DNA from 2 places in the Pseudoalteromonas sp. SCSIO 43088 genome. Region 2 is predicted to be linked to the other one. Evidence: predicted binding sites of a transcription regulator. Region 2 holds the regulator's gene; the other holds the start of a gene.
What was found. Region 2 encodes MetJ, which represses methionine synthesis genes. Its sites were predicted from a motif close to TAGACGTCTAGACGTCTA; they were not measured.
Positions count from the first base shown of each region.

Region 1: J8Z28_RS13765 (methylenetetrahydrofolate reductase) is a predicted target of MetJ. The motif match lies at 3,356-3,373, and genes of this name have one in related genera.

Region 1 is NZ_CP072675.1:2,979,155-2,987,006, forward strand. It holds gene J8Z28_RS13755 (sensor domain-containing diguanylate cyclase) at 1-250, shown strand, start outside; gene J8Z28_RS13760 (M16 family metallopeptidase) at 286-3,171, opposite strand; gene J8Z28_RS13765 (methylenetetrahydrofolate reductase) at 3,419-4,375, shown strand; gene J8Z28_RS13770 (sensor domain-containing diguanylate cyclase) at 4,372-5,340, opposite strand; gene J8Z28_RS13775 (DEAD/DEAH box helicase) at 5,389-6,624, opposite strand; gene J8Z28_RS13780 (DUF3581 domain-containing protein) at 6,720-7,421, opposite strand.
Region 2 is NZ_CP072675.1:514,365-522,216, reverse strand. It holds gene metL (bifunctional aspartate kinase/homoserine dehydrogenase II) at 1-1,412, opposite strand, end outside; gene metB (cystathionine gamma-synthase) at 1,417-2,676, opposite strand; gene metJ (met regulon transcriptional regulator MetJ) at 2,901-3,221, shown strand; gene J8Z28_RS02470 (malic enzyme-like NAD(P)-binding protein) at 3,315-4,556, opposite strand; gene rpmE (50S ribosomal protein L31) at 5,092-5,307, opposite strand; gene priA (primosomal protein N') at 5,541-7,721, shown strand; gene J8Z28_RS02455 (SPOR domain-containing protein) at 7,738-7,852, shown strand, end outside.

The sequences.
Region 1 (7,852 bases), 1.4 Mb from region 2:
AAGCCATCAAGCACAAAAACTCGTGACGCGGTTTATGGCAGCGCTAAATACGCTTCAACTACCAGAGCTTGCCGGTCATCCCTTAACGGTTAGTATTGGTTTAGCAACTATCTACCCTAGTAGCATTGATGATGCCATGTTACTCATTGAAATGGCTGATAACGCGCTTTATCAAGCAAAAGAAGCTGGCCGAAATCAGCTTGTAATTGCTGATAACATCGAGCCATTAAACCTAGAACAATGCCCCTAATTAGGGGCATTGATTAGAGCTTTTTTATCCAGTTATTACTGAAATACTTTTTCGACATCAAGTACTGAAATGTTTTTCGCTGGTATTGCAAGTTTATAGTCAGCAATCACTTTGTCTTCAGCAACAAGTTCTGCTGGTTTTTCAGCATTATACACCATAGGTGATGTTTGCTCTGAAACTAAACGTTTTTGCATGTCTTTGCCGTCACCAGTAATAAACACATAGTGAATATTCTCTGTTTGCAGGTTATCGCGAATAACACGGTTAACATCATCAAGGGTTAGCTTTTCAAGCTTGCCGCGCACATAGTCAACAAAGCTCTCAGTGTTATAGAACTCACTATCAAGCGCATAACCTAATTGGCGATCTTGGCTTGCAACCATTTGTGGCACAAAGTTAATTAAGAAGTTACGAGTCGCTTCAAAATCTTCTTTGCTGATGCCATTTTTAATTAGCTTATCAAGTTCAAATAATGCCGTACGCGTTGCAAAGTGCGCATCGTTATTAGAACGAAGCGGACGTAACCACACTTGGAAAATTTGCTCTGAACGACCTAAGTTAGCATCAGGTTTAGTTTGGAACATACCGCGTGGGAAGTACTCAATGTATGCATAGTCACCATAGTTCATACCACGGGTTTGACGAATACGCTGATACAAGAAGCTGTTTGAGCTGCGGTGTTCGCCAAAGTAAGAACGCACTAACCAAAGCGCTGTCCAGTCATCGCTACTACGAATTGTATCGATTGGGAAACCAAATGACACAGCGGTAGATTGCGCTGATTTTTCAACAATCGTTGCATGATGACCTTTAAGTTCTGGCGCATCAGGGATCGTTAAGCGGCTTTCTTTACCTTGCGGAAGCGATGTTAAATCTTTTAGCATAGTCGATTTAACATCACTCGGAATCGCACCAATTAGACCCACTGTTAATTTAGATTGAGTAAACTGGTTAGCATAAAACGCTTTTACATCGTCAAGTGTCAGTGCTTCAAGATCTGATAAATCACCATAGTTATAGCTTTCATACGGATGGCCTTTATAAAGCTGATGATATAGCACTTCTTTACCTAACTCTTCGTCATTTGACGCTTTCAGACCTGCTTTAATGCTATCAATAAGCTCTTTTTTCAGGCGTTTAAAATCATCTTCTCTAAAGCCAGGGTTTAACAACTGGTCGCTAACAAGTGCATACCACTGCGCGGCATTGTCTTTATGTACACGGCCGCGTAGTGAAATCATCTCTTTATCGATTTGATAGCCAAAGCTTCCCGCTAGTGGATATAACGCTTTTTGAATATCTTTGTAGCTCATCGTTTCTGAGCCACCTTGCGCTAGCATCGCTGCAGTGAGTGCTGCTAAACCTTTTTTACCATGTGGATCAGCCGCTGCGCCGGTATTAAATAACCAGTTAACATCAACCAGTGGTGAGCTATTGGTTTTATCAAGTACTTTAAAGTGACGCTCTGTTGGGGCTTGCTCAATACTGGCAACCAAGGCATTTAAATCAACTTCTTGCTCAAAACCAGCCACTTTATCAAGCGCCGACATTGTCACCGTGGTACGGCTCGGATCAACAAAATATTTGTTTGCTACCGCTTTGATATCTTCTGGCGTGATGCTATCAGCAGTTGCGTACAGTTGGTTAATAACCTCAGGGTCGCGTTCAAAATGCATGTAGCTTGCAAGCGTTGACGCAATTGACTGCGATGAATCAAGACCATTAATAAAGCTGTATTTTAGGTTTGATTTTAAATCCGCTAACTTTTGTGCATCAACTAACTCAGTACGTGCTTGCGCATAAGTACGGTTAATCGCATCACGGGCTTTCGCAAGGTCCGCTTCGTTTTCGACTTTTACAAAAACATGTAGTAAACCCGGATCTTTAGTATCTGGGTTATAGGTAAACATTTGGCTGGCAATTTGTTTATCAACAACAAGCTCTTGATAAAGTGCCGAGTTGTTAGAGAAATACAGCTGTGAGATCAAATCAAGAGCGGCACGGTCTTTTTGAGTAGGATCCCATGCAGTGCCTTTGTATGACACAAGCAACCAGTGGCCTGGTAAACCATCATTTTTTTCATGTACATATTTTGCGGCTTGTTGCTTTGGTTCAACAGGGATATCTGCTTGGTAATCGCCTTTTTTCCAATTACCCCAATGCTTTTTCACCATTGCCATGGTTTCTTGTGGATCAACATCACCTACGATGACTAAAGATACATACTCAGGCTTATAAAATTTAGCGAAAAACTCTTTACCATAGGCCATTTGATCAGGCATGGCTTCAATGTCTTCGAAAAAGCCCATGGTGGTGTGCTTATAGGTATGCTTTTCGAATGCTTCGTTACGAACCGCAGAAAGTAACTTACGAATTGGGCTAGCATTATTCTTTAAATACTCACCTTTTACAGTCAGCGCTTCAGTACGGAACTGCTCTTCGCTGTAAGTCAGGTTTTGGAAAATATCAGCTTCAATTTCGAGCACTTTATCTAAGTGCTCTTTTGAGAAGTTTAAGTGATAGTTAGTGTAATCGTTAGTCGTATACGCGCGATTATCAACACCTGAGTTTTTTAAAATATCTGAATACACATCTTGTGGGAATTTTTCAGAGCCTTTAAACATCATATGCTCAAAGAAGTGTGCAAAACCGGTTTTACCTGCTTCAACCTCATTACGTGAACCAACCGATACTGGAATTTGCAGTGACACAACATCAGGGTAATCTGTTTTAACGACCATCACGCGAAGGCCATTCTCAAGCTCTTCTAATAGATAATCTTGGCTAAATACACGGTTATCATCTTGGCTTACTTGCTGCTCAATTTCGACTTCTTTAACCATAGTTGACTGTGAGTTACTTGCGCAGCCACTTAAAGCAAGTGTTACAGCAACACTGGTTGCTAATAATCTAAATTTCATAATGTTCCCTTGTTAGTTATTTTTCTCATAATCATTGCTGCTTGATTATGCATCAAAGCGCCTGAAAATATGAGGGTCAGAGCAATAATTTATGTAAACAGGTGTGTCAATTTTGCGAAACGCTCAGCTTTAAACTTGAGTAAAATTCATAGTCATTGAAAAACTTTCAAGAAAAAAATCTATCTAGACGTCTAAATGGCTGCTATATTATTTGTCATAGACATTAGCACGAGCTGGAATGAGGATTATGGCTTTATCATTACAAGAGAAAATTGAAGACACCAATCAAGGCGTCTACCTAATTGGTACCACACCACCAAAGTCAGGTACTGATAAAGCACAGCTTGAGACCATTGCTCAGAAGCTACTTGGTCGTTTACACGAAATTGAATACGATGGTGTAATCATCTACGACATTCAAGATGAAAGTAGCCGTATTGCAAACCCGCGTCCTTTTCCGTTTAAAGAAACGGTAGATCCCCGTGAATACAGTCAGTTACTACGTAGCTTGTCGCAACTTGATGTGATCACTTATAAAAGTGTTGCCCAGCGTGGAGAAGCAGAGTTTACCGAGTGGTTAAACGAAACACGTAACGACTTTGAACTAAAAAACTTAGTGTTAGTGGGTAGTCCATCATCTCATGGCGATATCAAATTAAGCCTACCTGATGCATATAAAACGCTGGCAAAACAGAACAATGATGTATTTTTAGGTGGCGTTACTATTGCAGAGCGTCATGCCAGCAAACGCAATGAACATGAGCGTTTAGTTGAAAAAACAGCACAAGGTTGTAAGTTTTTCATCTCGCAAGCGGTTTACAATGCTCAAGCAACGATTGATTTGATCACTAGCTATGCGCGTAGCTGTAAAGCACAAGGCACAACACCAAAACGCATTATTCTAACGTTTACCCCTTGTGGTGGTGAAAAAACCTTAGAGTTTATGGAATGGTTAGGTATCTCAGTACCAGAAGCAACTAAGTACCGTATGTTAGATTCGGCAAATACATTGAGTGAATCAGTGCGTATTTGCCGTGAGAATCTCGACTTAATTTTACAAAGCTGCGCACATTTAGATGTACCGCTAGGTTTAAATATTGAGAGCTTAACCAATCGTAAAGAAGAAATTGATGCGTCAATTAACCTTTATCGTTTACTTAAAGCAACCATGGAATTAAACCTAGCTGAGAAGCAAATAGCTTAACGTGCAGCCTTAGAGGCTTGCTTTTTCTCATACATGTCTTCATCTGCTCGTTTTAATAGCTCAGCAAAGTTTTCTTTTGGCTGAGCTATTACCCCTGAACCAATACTTAAGCTCGTGACAGGAATGCCCCTCTTCTCTAAATTCACTTGGAAAGTGGTGTTTAGCTTATCAGCGATGCTGTCTACGCAATCACCGGGCTGAACTTGCAATAACGCAATAAACTCATCACCCCCTAAGCGGCCGATAATATCGGTTTCACGTAGGCATTCTTTCATCGTGTCAGCTAAACAAATCAGTGCGAGATCGCCCACTTCATGGCCATACGTATCATTGAGTGGTTTAAAGCTATTTATATCGATAAATAAACAACTAATATCAAAACCAAGACGTTTCGATATATTTAATTTATGTTGGCAAAGCAGATCTATTGCACGGCGGTTATAAATATTAGTGAGTGAATCGAGCATGGCAATTTCACGCATCTGCGTAAAGTTGTCTAACAGTGCAAGGTCATCTTCAACCATATCGCGAAGCTGCTCGATTAGTTCTAAAAAGCTCTGTTGATAATGGGTTTGTTTAAAATCCATAACACAAAAGGTGCCAAACGGATCACCACTTGGCCAGCTAATTGGCACCCCAAGATAAGACTCAAAACCATCTTTTACCAGTGGGCTGTCATCCCATTGACTATCTTGACTGGCGTGATCAACATAAAGCGGTGCCATGTCACGCAGTACTTTTTTGCAGAAGATATTATCGTCGGCGCTTAATTCAGCCCCGGCATCATAGGGATTTTCTTGTTGCTCACTGGAGACGATAATACGATAGACATCATCTGTTTTATGAACGATGAAGCCTGCGGGAGCAGAAAACAACTCGGTCATGAGATCAATTGTTTTCTGCCACTTTTCTAAGGAGAACTGTTTATCAGCGCGGCGGAACGTCCATTTATTCTCTTCTAACATACTAAACTCTCAACTTTAGCCGGAGGATAGTATAAATATATGCCAGATTTAGGAACGTCTCCTACTTTTTTGCCCTAAAATACGTTTTTTATCACGAGAGCGGCGTGCCTTATTCGTATTTTTACGAACTTGCTTTGGCTCTTTGGTTAAATCAGGCTCATACCCTGGTAACCACTGCGGCGTGAGCCTTGTGTCGAGTAAGATATCTATTTCGTCCAATAGCCACTGCTCATCGATGCTAACCAGCGACATCGCCATCCCTTTCTCGCCAGCACGCCCTGTTCGACCAATACGGTGTACGTAGTCCTCAGCCACATAAGGCAACTCATAGTTAATCACATACTTGAGTGAGGCAATATCAAGACCTCGGGCAGCAACATCTGTCGCAACCAGTACTCTTGTCGCACCTGATTTAAAATTTTGCAGTGCTTTATCACGCGCACCTTGGCTTTTATCGCCATGAATAGATTCGGTTTTTAAGCCGTCTTTACACATTTCTTTAGCAAGCACATCGGCGGTTTGTTTAGTACGAGTGAATATCAGTACTTGCTGCCAATTTTTCATGCCAATCATGTGTGATACCAGCTCGCGTTTACGGTCTTCATCAACCGCATATACTAGCTGCTCAACTTCAACCGCTGCTGAGTTGCGTTTATTCACTTCAACTAATTTAGGATCATTTAATAACTGCTTACTGAGTTTAAAGATGCTGTCGTCAAATGTGGCTGAAAAAAGTAAAGTTTGGCGCTCTTTTGGCACATGGCGCAAGATGCGTTTAATTTCGTCAATAAAGCCCATATCAAGCATGCGATCAGCTTCATCGAATACCAAGGCGTTAATGCTGGAAAGTTTAATACTGCCTTTGATCACATGATCAAGTAAACGCCCTGGTGTTGCCACTACAATCTGCGCCCCTTTTATGGCTTTAATTTGTGGGCCAATACTAGCACCGCCATAAGCCAGTGCTGCTTTTATTTCAGTATGCGCTGCATAACGCTCTACACTTGCAAATACTTGCTGAGCGAGCTCACGGGTCGGCGTTAAAATTAGGACTTTAACGGCATCAGGGAGTACTTCAGCAGATAACAAATTATGCAGTAGTGGTAAAACAAACGCGGCGGTTTTGCCCGTTCCCGTCTGTGCACTGCCCATTACATCTGCACCCGCTAAAATAAGTGGGATTGTTTGCGCTTGAATTGCTGTGGGGGTGTGATAATTCTCTTCTTGCAAGGCTGTTAGCAATGCAGGGTCAAGATTTAATTCTGAAAAGGTCGCTACTGACATAGTCTGAAGTACATTTGGCTATAAAAGCGCTATTGTACGCGGAACATCAGCAACAAAAAAGGCGCAATGAGCGCCCTTTGTAGCAATTGTAAAGATTACGCTGGTTTAAGTGATTCTTTACGTTGATTATAAAAACTAATTAGGTCATCAACTGTTGCTTGGCAATAATCACGAATGCCAGACACAAGCATGTGTTTTTCACCCGACCCTACTTTTTCGCCATTTTCTAACAGGTTGAAGCGAAGCGTGATTTTGCCGCGTTTGCCAGTAAACTCAAAATCAGGCTCAGCAAATTGTAATTCAGGTGCGCTGATATCAAGGCGATCAAGGTTAATCAGCATTGATTCGTAAATCACCATTGGGCGGGCTGGGTTGATCATCACATCCTGCTTCCCCATCAATGGAATAATCACGTGCGGGAAAGTCGTGCCAGAGAACTCAACATAGTTTTTGATTAAGCTATTTGTTAACTCAGGACATTGGCTAATAGCCCCTTCTCGTTTCACTTTTAGCATGACTTTTTCGCCATCGGTGATCGCAAACTCATCAGCCCCTTCAGGGAAAGTCAGCTTTGAATTTTCATCAACCATGCCTGCAAACGTGAATTCCATTTTTTCACTGATGCCATAGCGGTTTAAAACCAGCGAAAAAAGTAAATCGCCCGGCACACAAAACTTTTTGGCATCTTTATCATGTAAAGGATTGAAATCATCAGCCACTAACTTGGCAAAACGACAGCCTTGCTCACGTGAGATAGAAACGTAATCAGCATGTTGCTGATAATAAGGACTTAACATAATTGTTCACTGCTTAAACTACTTATAACCTGACTATACTACCAGATAAAATGAAAATAGAGGTCGAATCTGTTAATTATTAATCACGCGCTCAGCATATGTTTAAATGCATGAGCTAAAATAGTGGTTTTGATAGGCTAAATTTAAATTGTATCAATTTGTACGAAACAATTAACAAATAACGCAGAATAGTAAAGACTAAGGCCCAACTAAATTTAGTGAAAAACTATTAGCTAAAACTAAATATAAATTCAGTTTCCCTTTTAAAACAACAAGCTAACTTTAGAATATAAAGAAAATACGCCAATAGGTTGAAATTACTGGCTTTGCATAGCACCTATTTGTAGCTATAACGATAAATGAGGTATGATAGACACGCTTTTTTATCGTGTAATCGCCACTCATAGGCTGCATAAATAATAATTATAATA
Region 2 (7,852 bases):
AGCATTTGTTTAGAGCGTAAAAGAGCTACTACTTTTACTTTGTACTGAGCAGATAAACGAGCAAACTGAGCTTGTAGTTGCGATAAAAACACTTCGCCTACATTACCAAGGCCAGCAACGATAATGGCCAACTCTTGACCTTTGTTTACCAGCTTGTCATGTAGAAGAGTTAAAACATCACTGTCAATTGCCTGATCGTTTAAGATCAACACATAGTTATCGTCTTGTTGTACAAAACGCGGATGAATGCTTTGCTCTTTTAAAAGCGCTGTTGCTTGCTCTGTCAGCGCAATTACATCTGCCGTTGGTGCAACCACTGCACAACCACTTAAATTAGACTCGACAATATTTGCACGGCCCGCTAAGTGGCTTACAACTTGGTGAGTGCTTTGACCTGGCACTAATAAGTAAGTATCGCCATCTTTAGTAAAGTGGTGCAGGCTGTGTTGAATTAACTGACTAAGTTCACCGACTTCACCACTGCTTAGTTTATCAACCCGTAATAAATCGATGTTATCTAAGGTAGTAATAAAACGCTTTGCTTTACTGTAGCCTTCTTTTACTACTTCGGTTGGCGTTGCATCGCAATCAAAGCTACTTCTTACCACCAGTTTGATTTCTGAGTCTTTTAACGGCGACAAGGTTTTTGCATGCAATACTGGGTTACCTAAACGCGCTAATAGGTTAGCTTGCTCGCGGCATACCTTGGCGTACTTAACCGCATTTTTAACTTTCCGAGGGTCAGTACTAAATACCCCTTGTGTGTCTGTCCATATAGACACTTGCTTAGCAAAAGTATAACTCGCTAACAAGGTGGCACTGTAATCACTGCCATTGCGGCCTAATGTCACCGTATTACCTTGGCAATCTGCAGCTATAAAACCCGTTACTACGTTGATATGTTTTCTGCTAATCGCATCACTGCATTGCTGTTGGTTTTTTTGATGTAAAAGCTGACCATCATTTAGAGTAAACAGCTGTCTTGCATCAACATCTTGCGCATCAACACCTAACTGACTTAGGTAAGCGGCCAATAAACGCGCCGACCACACTTCACCATGAGCAAGTAAAGGTGCTTCAAGTAACTGCTGCTGACTAATTAATTCATTTAATACAGCAAGTTCATCTTTTAACTGTGCCAACGCCTGTTGTTTATTCTGCCCTATAAGTAGCTGCTCAATAAGCGCACGTTGATTGTTATCAATAAGCAATAGAATATCGCTAACAGCTTGGCTATCTTGCTGCTGGTAACTTTGCCAAAGCTTTACCAGGGTATCGGTTGTTTTACCCGATGCCGACACAACGACGCAATCGCCCTGCTCAGTATTCGCAAGAACGATGTTCGCTACCGCATGATAACGATCTGCCGAGCTTAAGCTTGAGCCACCAAATTTATGAACAATATTTACCATTTTTCTACCACAATGCCGTATGTGCTGGCGTTAACTTAAATGACGCGTTTTGTTGTGTATCTTGCTGTGCTTGCTTAGCTTCAGCTTTTGTAACTTGCTGGCCTTGACCTGGTTTTACTAAATTGAAAACACGGTCTAAATCTGCAATGAGATCTTTTACGTCTTCAATACCTACAGAAATACGGATCAGCGTATCGCCCACACCGGCTTCAAGGCGCGCTTTAGGCTCCATGCCTGCGTGGGTCATTGTTGCAGGGTGACAAATCAAGCTTTCTACCCCACCTAGCGACTCAGCAAGGCTAAAATCTTTAAGACTAGTTAAAAACGCAGCAGCATCGTTAATGTCGCCTTTAATATCAAAGCTCACCATGCCACCAAAACCACGTTGCTGTGCTTTAGCAAGCTCATGTTGTGGGTGAGAAGCAAGGCCTGGGTAGTAAACTTGGCTTACATAAGGTGAACTCTCTAAATACTCAGCAATGGCAAAGGCATTTTCTTGGTGCTGCTTTAAACGTACATTCAAAGTACGTAAACCACGAAGCGTTAAGTAGCTGTCAAATGGTGCACCAGTAATACCGATATTATTCGCCCACCAAGCAAGCTCATCGCCTAGCTCTTGCGTTGCAGCTATCACTACACCGCCCACTACATCAGAGTGACCATTGATGTATTTAGTGGTTGAGTGCACAACAATATCAACACCAAACTCAATTGGGTTTTGTAATGCAGGTGATAAGAAGGTGTTGTCAGCCGCAACCAAAGCACCGCACTGCTTAGCAATGCTAGTGATTGCTTTAATATCTGTTAAACGCAAGATTGGGTTACTTGGCGTTTCAATCCAAATCAACTTAGGTTTAATCGCTAAAATTTCTTGGAGATTTTCAGATTTAGTTAAATCCAAAACTTTTAGTTTTAACAGGCCACGTTTTTCAAGCGAGGTGAATAAACGGTAACTACCGCCATAACAGTCATGTGGGATCACTAACGTATCGTCACTGTTTAATAGCTGAGTGGCTAAATGCACAGCAGACATACCTGTTGCAGTTATAATACCTCTAGCACCACCTTCAAGCTCAGCTAAGGTTTCAGCTAAGATATCGCGATTTGGATTACCGCTACGACCATAGTCATACTGGCGCTTAGTATCAAAATCAGCAAACGAATAGGTGGTTGATAAGTAAATTGGTGGTACAACCGCACCATGATGTTTATCGGCTTCGATGCCGTGACGAACAGCAATCGTCGCTTTATTTTTTTCGCTCATTTCATCACCTATTCTTAAATTGGATGTTTAGACGTCTAAAAGGTTAGATGATCAAATATGAGAAGTCAAAGCATTTATGGCTTACACATAGAAGTTTATACATTTACACCACTAGATGGCTAAATAACTAGTATTTGACTATCTTTTTTAAAGAGATAGAATTTCCGCATCTTGCGCTGTGAATAAGGCGTAAATCACTGACAACCGAGGCAACGAAACAACTTATGGCTAAATGGAACGGTGAATACATTCACCCATATGCAGAACACGGTAAAAAATCAGAACAAGTAAAAAAGATTACCGTATCGATCCCACTTAACGTATTAAAAGTATTAACTGACGAGCGTACACGCCGCCAGATCAATAACCTGCGTCATGCGACGAACAGTGAGTTATTGTGTGAAGCTTTCTTACATGCTTTTACAGGTCAACCATTACCAAATGATGACGACCTACGTAAAGACAACCCTGAAAAGGTACCTGAAGAAGTTAAAAGAATTATGCAAGAAATGGGATTAGATATCCCAGTGCTTGATTCAGAATAAGTATTTCGGCCATCGGATCACCGCCGATAATCGCAGATATAAAAAAACTCAGCCTAGGCTGAGTTTTTTATTGCGCGTTATAACTAATTAAATTTAACGCATGTAATCTTCTGGCATGTCGATTTGCGCCACACCCGACTCTACTGCCGCTTCAGCAACAGCACGTGCAATACGTGGTAATAAACGCGGATCCATAGGCTTAGGAATGATGTACTCGGCACCAAACTCAAGTGACTCAACGCCAGCCGCTTTTAATACTTCACTTGGTACAGGCTCTTTCGCGATACCACGAATAGCATGAACTGCAGCAATTTTCATTTCATCATTAATTGCCGTTGCACGAACATCTAACGCACCACGGAAAATGAATGGGAAACAAAGCACGTTATTTACTTGGTTAGGGAAATCAGAACGACCCGTTGCCATAATTAAATCGTTACGCGCACTGTGTGCAACTTCTGGAGCAATCTCAGGATCTGGGTTTGAACATGCAAACACGACTGGCTTATCTGCCATCAGCTTAAGATCATCTGCAGTTAACAGGTTAGGACCTGATACACCAACGAATACATCAGCATCAGCAATTACATCTTGTAATGTACGCTTATCCGTATTGTTAGCAAATAATTGCTTATACTCGTTTAAGTCATCACGACGTGTATGGATCACACCTTTACGGTCAAGCATATAAATGTGTTCACGCAGTGCGCCACACTTAATTAAAAGCTCCATACAAGCAACAGCAGCGGCACCGGCACCTAAACATACGATGATAGCATCTTCGATATCTTTACCTTGCACTTCAAGAGCGTTAAGCATACCAGCAGCAGTCACAATAGCTGTACCATGTTGGTCATCGTGGAAAACTGGAATATCACAGCGCTCAATAAGCGCTTTTTCGATTTCAAAACACTCAGGCGCTTTAATATCTTCAAGGTTGATACCACCAAACGTATCAGCGATGTTAGCAACCGTATTAATGAAATCTTCTGTTGTGCGGTGTTTAACTTCAATATCAATTGAATCAAGACCAGCAAAACGTTTGAATAGTAACGCTTTACCTTCCATTACAGGTTTTGATGCAAGCGGACCTAAGTTACCTAAACCTAAAATTGCGGTACCGTTTGAAATAACTGCAACCATGTTACCTTTGCCTGTGTATTTATAGGCATTTGCTGGATCAGCAGCAATTTCACGGACGGGTTCAGCCACACCAGGGCTATAAGCTAAAGCGAGATCGTTAACCGTTTCGGCTGGCTTGGTTAGTTCAACACTAATTTTACCTGGAACGGGGTGAGCGTGGTAATGTAATGCTTGTTCACGAAAATCTGACATAACGCGATAGTATCCTGCAAAAAGTTAAAAAGTGAGAGAGCTTGCATCAGTACGATACCTGTAATGTATAAAAATTCCAAGTATTATCAGGTCTATCCTGTTATATGCTATATCGCTTAATTTTAAAGGATTTCCCAACAGTTTCTGCGCATAGTTGCGATTAATCAGACATAAAAATTCACCTATTTATGACCTTTTAAGCACGTGTTTTTGTATTTTATACGCACGTACACTGCAATTAGCCGAAATTAGTCCAAAATAGCCATTTCAACGAAGTTCACAGCATTTACTCACAAAGTTATTTAAATTTATTATTTTTAATAACTTTTATGAAAGTTTATACAAAAAAGAATATAGCCAAGGGATGGCACTTTGTCTGCAAAATTAGCGACATAATGGGCATAACAACCAGAAATAGTTATGCAAGATACATAAGTGAAGATGATAAGTAAGTAGCAGCGTTAATAATGAGTTTTGTGAATTTTAGGCATAAAAAAAGCACCCTAAGGTGCTTTTTTTAACTAAACAGCAGAGATTACTTCTTGCTGCTAAGTGCACCAAAGCGCTTGTTGAAACGATCAACACGGCCGCCAGTGTCTAAAATCTTTTGCTTACCAGTGTAAAACGGGTGACACTCAGAACATACGTCTAAGTGGATGTCTTTACAAAGAGTTGAGCTAGTTTCGAATTTGTTACCACATGAACAAGTTGCAGTGATAGCTTCGTACTTAGGGTGAATACCTTCTTTCATAGGGAACCTCTAGTTAAGGCCGTATCGCTCTCCAAACCCGAAGTTTGGCACCATACGCAGTTAATACAATTAATAGGCCGCGTATTTTATAGCTCAAGTGACCTTGCGACAAGCTTTAAATGCATCTTTCGCTAAAAAAATAATCAAGTGGGCTGTTGTTCAGTATTTGTTGGTAGGTTTTTAACAGTAATTTTAGTACATTATCTTTCTATCTTTGTTTCAGTTGAGTTGTTATGCACTTTGTAGAAGTTGCCATAAAAGTCCCTTTACAGCGTACCTTCGATTATAAAGTTGAACAGCTGCTGCATAGCCCTGAGTTAAAGCCTGGTATGCGGGTTCGCGTGCCATTTGGTAGTCAAAAAAAGGTTGCCGTGGTCTTGGCTCTTAAAACATCAACCGATGTTCCTGCTGACAAAATCAAGCCGATTATTGATGTTATAGACGATACGCCTGTTTTATCTGAGCAACATTTAGCATTACTTAAATTCACAGCACGCTACTACTGTTACCCATTGGGCGAGACCATTCATACAGCACTTCCGGCTGCATTAAGGCAAGGCGAATGCCCAGATAAAACCAGTATTAACATGGTTGAGCTGACCGATAAAGGTGCAAAACTGCCGTCGCTGAAAGCAAAAACCCAGTTAAGTTTATTAAAACAGCTAGCCGAATCAGGCAAATCATCGGTTACAGAATTAAAAGCACTCGGATTTACCAAAAAAACCATCGACAGTCTGCTCGATAAAGAACTGATCACCCAGTTTATTGAACATGATAACCAATGGCAGCAACGCGCGCCGACTGTTGGTAGCAAGCCGGTGCTTAATAAAGAGCAAGCTGTTGCCTGTACCAGCATTAACCAAGCTCGTGGCTTTACCAGCTTTTTGCTTGAAGGGGTTACCGGAAGTGGTAAAACCGAAGTGTATTTGCAATGCCTAGAAGAAGTGCTAAAAAAAGGTCAGCAAGCCTTAGTATTAGTGCCTGAAATTGGCTTAACACCACAAACGGTTAATCGTTTTCGTCGTCGCTTTCCTGATACCCCGATTATGCTATGGCACTCAGCACTGACAGATAACGAACGCTTACAGACCTGGCGTTTTTGTGAAAAAGGCAGCTGCGCTATAGTGATCGGCACACGCTCGAGTATTTTCTTACCTTTTTTATCTCTTGGCATGATCATCGTTGATGAAGAGCACGACAGCTCGTTTAAGCAACAAGATACACTACGCTATCATGCTAGAGATCTAGCCGCTTATAGAGCATACCAGCATAATATTCCTCTGGTTTTAGGCAGTGCCACACCAGCACTTGAGACCTTACATAAAGCAATTAATAACAAATACCAGCTGTTGAGCCTTACTGAGCGAGCTCAAACCAGCACCGATAACCAGTTCCACTTAATGGATATGAAAGGCCAGCCTGAACAAGCAGGTATTGCCCATGCCAGCCTTGCCTATATGCGCCAACATTTAGAACGTGGTAAGCAAGTGATGGTGTTTTTAAACCGTCGTGGTTTTTCGCCTACCCTTATATGCCATGAGTGTGGTTGGCTAAGTGAGTGCTCACGTTGTAGCACCAGTGCAACCTTTCATAAAGCCATTGGCCAGATGATTTGTCACCACTGTGGTGAACAACACCAAGTGCCTCATCAATGCCCGGATTGCGGCAGTACGCAGATTTTTCCAAATGGCAAAGGCACTGAACAAATCGAAGAGTTTTTAACACAAACCTTCCCTGACATTCCGATTAGTCGTATTGACCGAGATTCAACTCGTCGTAAAGGCAGCTTAGAAAAAGCGCTTGATGATATTAACCAAGGCGGTGCGCGTATCTTAGTTGGCACGCAAATGTTGGCAAAAGGCCACCACTTTGCCGATGTTAGCCTTGTTTTAATCCTAGATGTCGACAGTGGATTATATTCGTGTGATTTTCGCGCCACAGAGCATTTAGCGCAACTTGTTACGCAAGTGGCAGGCCGTGCTGGTCGCAGTGGTGAACCTGGGCAAGTATTATTACAAACTCACTTTCCTGAGCACCCGCTACTGCAAGACTTAGTTAATAATGGTTACCAAGATTTTGCCCGTTACGCACTCACAGAGCGAGAAGACGCGCAGCTTCCACCAATCACAAATATGGCTATGGTTCGTGCCGAAGGACATAACATAAATCAAGTGATGGATTTTTTAACTGATTTGGTTCCTGTCCAGAACGTATCTGGTATACAATTGCTCGGTCCGATACCTGCACCACTGGAACGTGTAGCAGGTAAATATCGCTTTCAGTTACATATTCAGGCGCAGGAACGCTCCCACTTACACCAATATTTAGCGCAAATGGTCGACTATATAAGTACCAGTAAATTAGCGCAAAAGGTGCGTTGGAGCTTAGATGTTGATCCTATAGATATGATTTAAAGGCCAATTAAGAGTCATGGCACAACACGATTACATAAATAAAAAACCAGCAAATCGAAATAATAAAAAACAAGCCCCGGCGAAAAAGCCCTTCCCTATTATTCTTGTTTTAATTGCGCTTATCTTAGTAG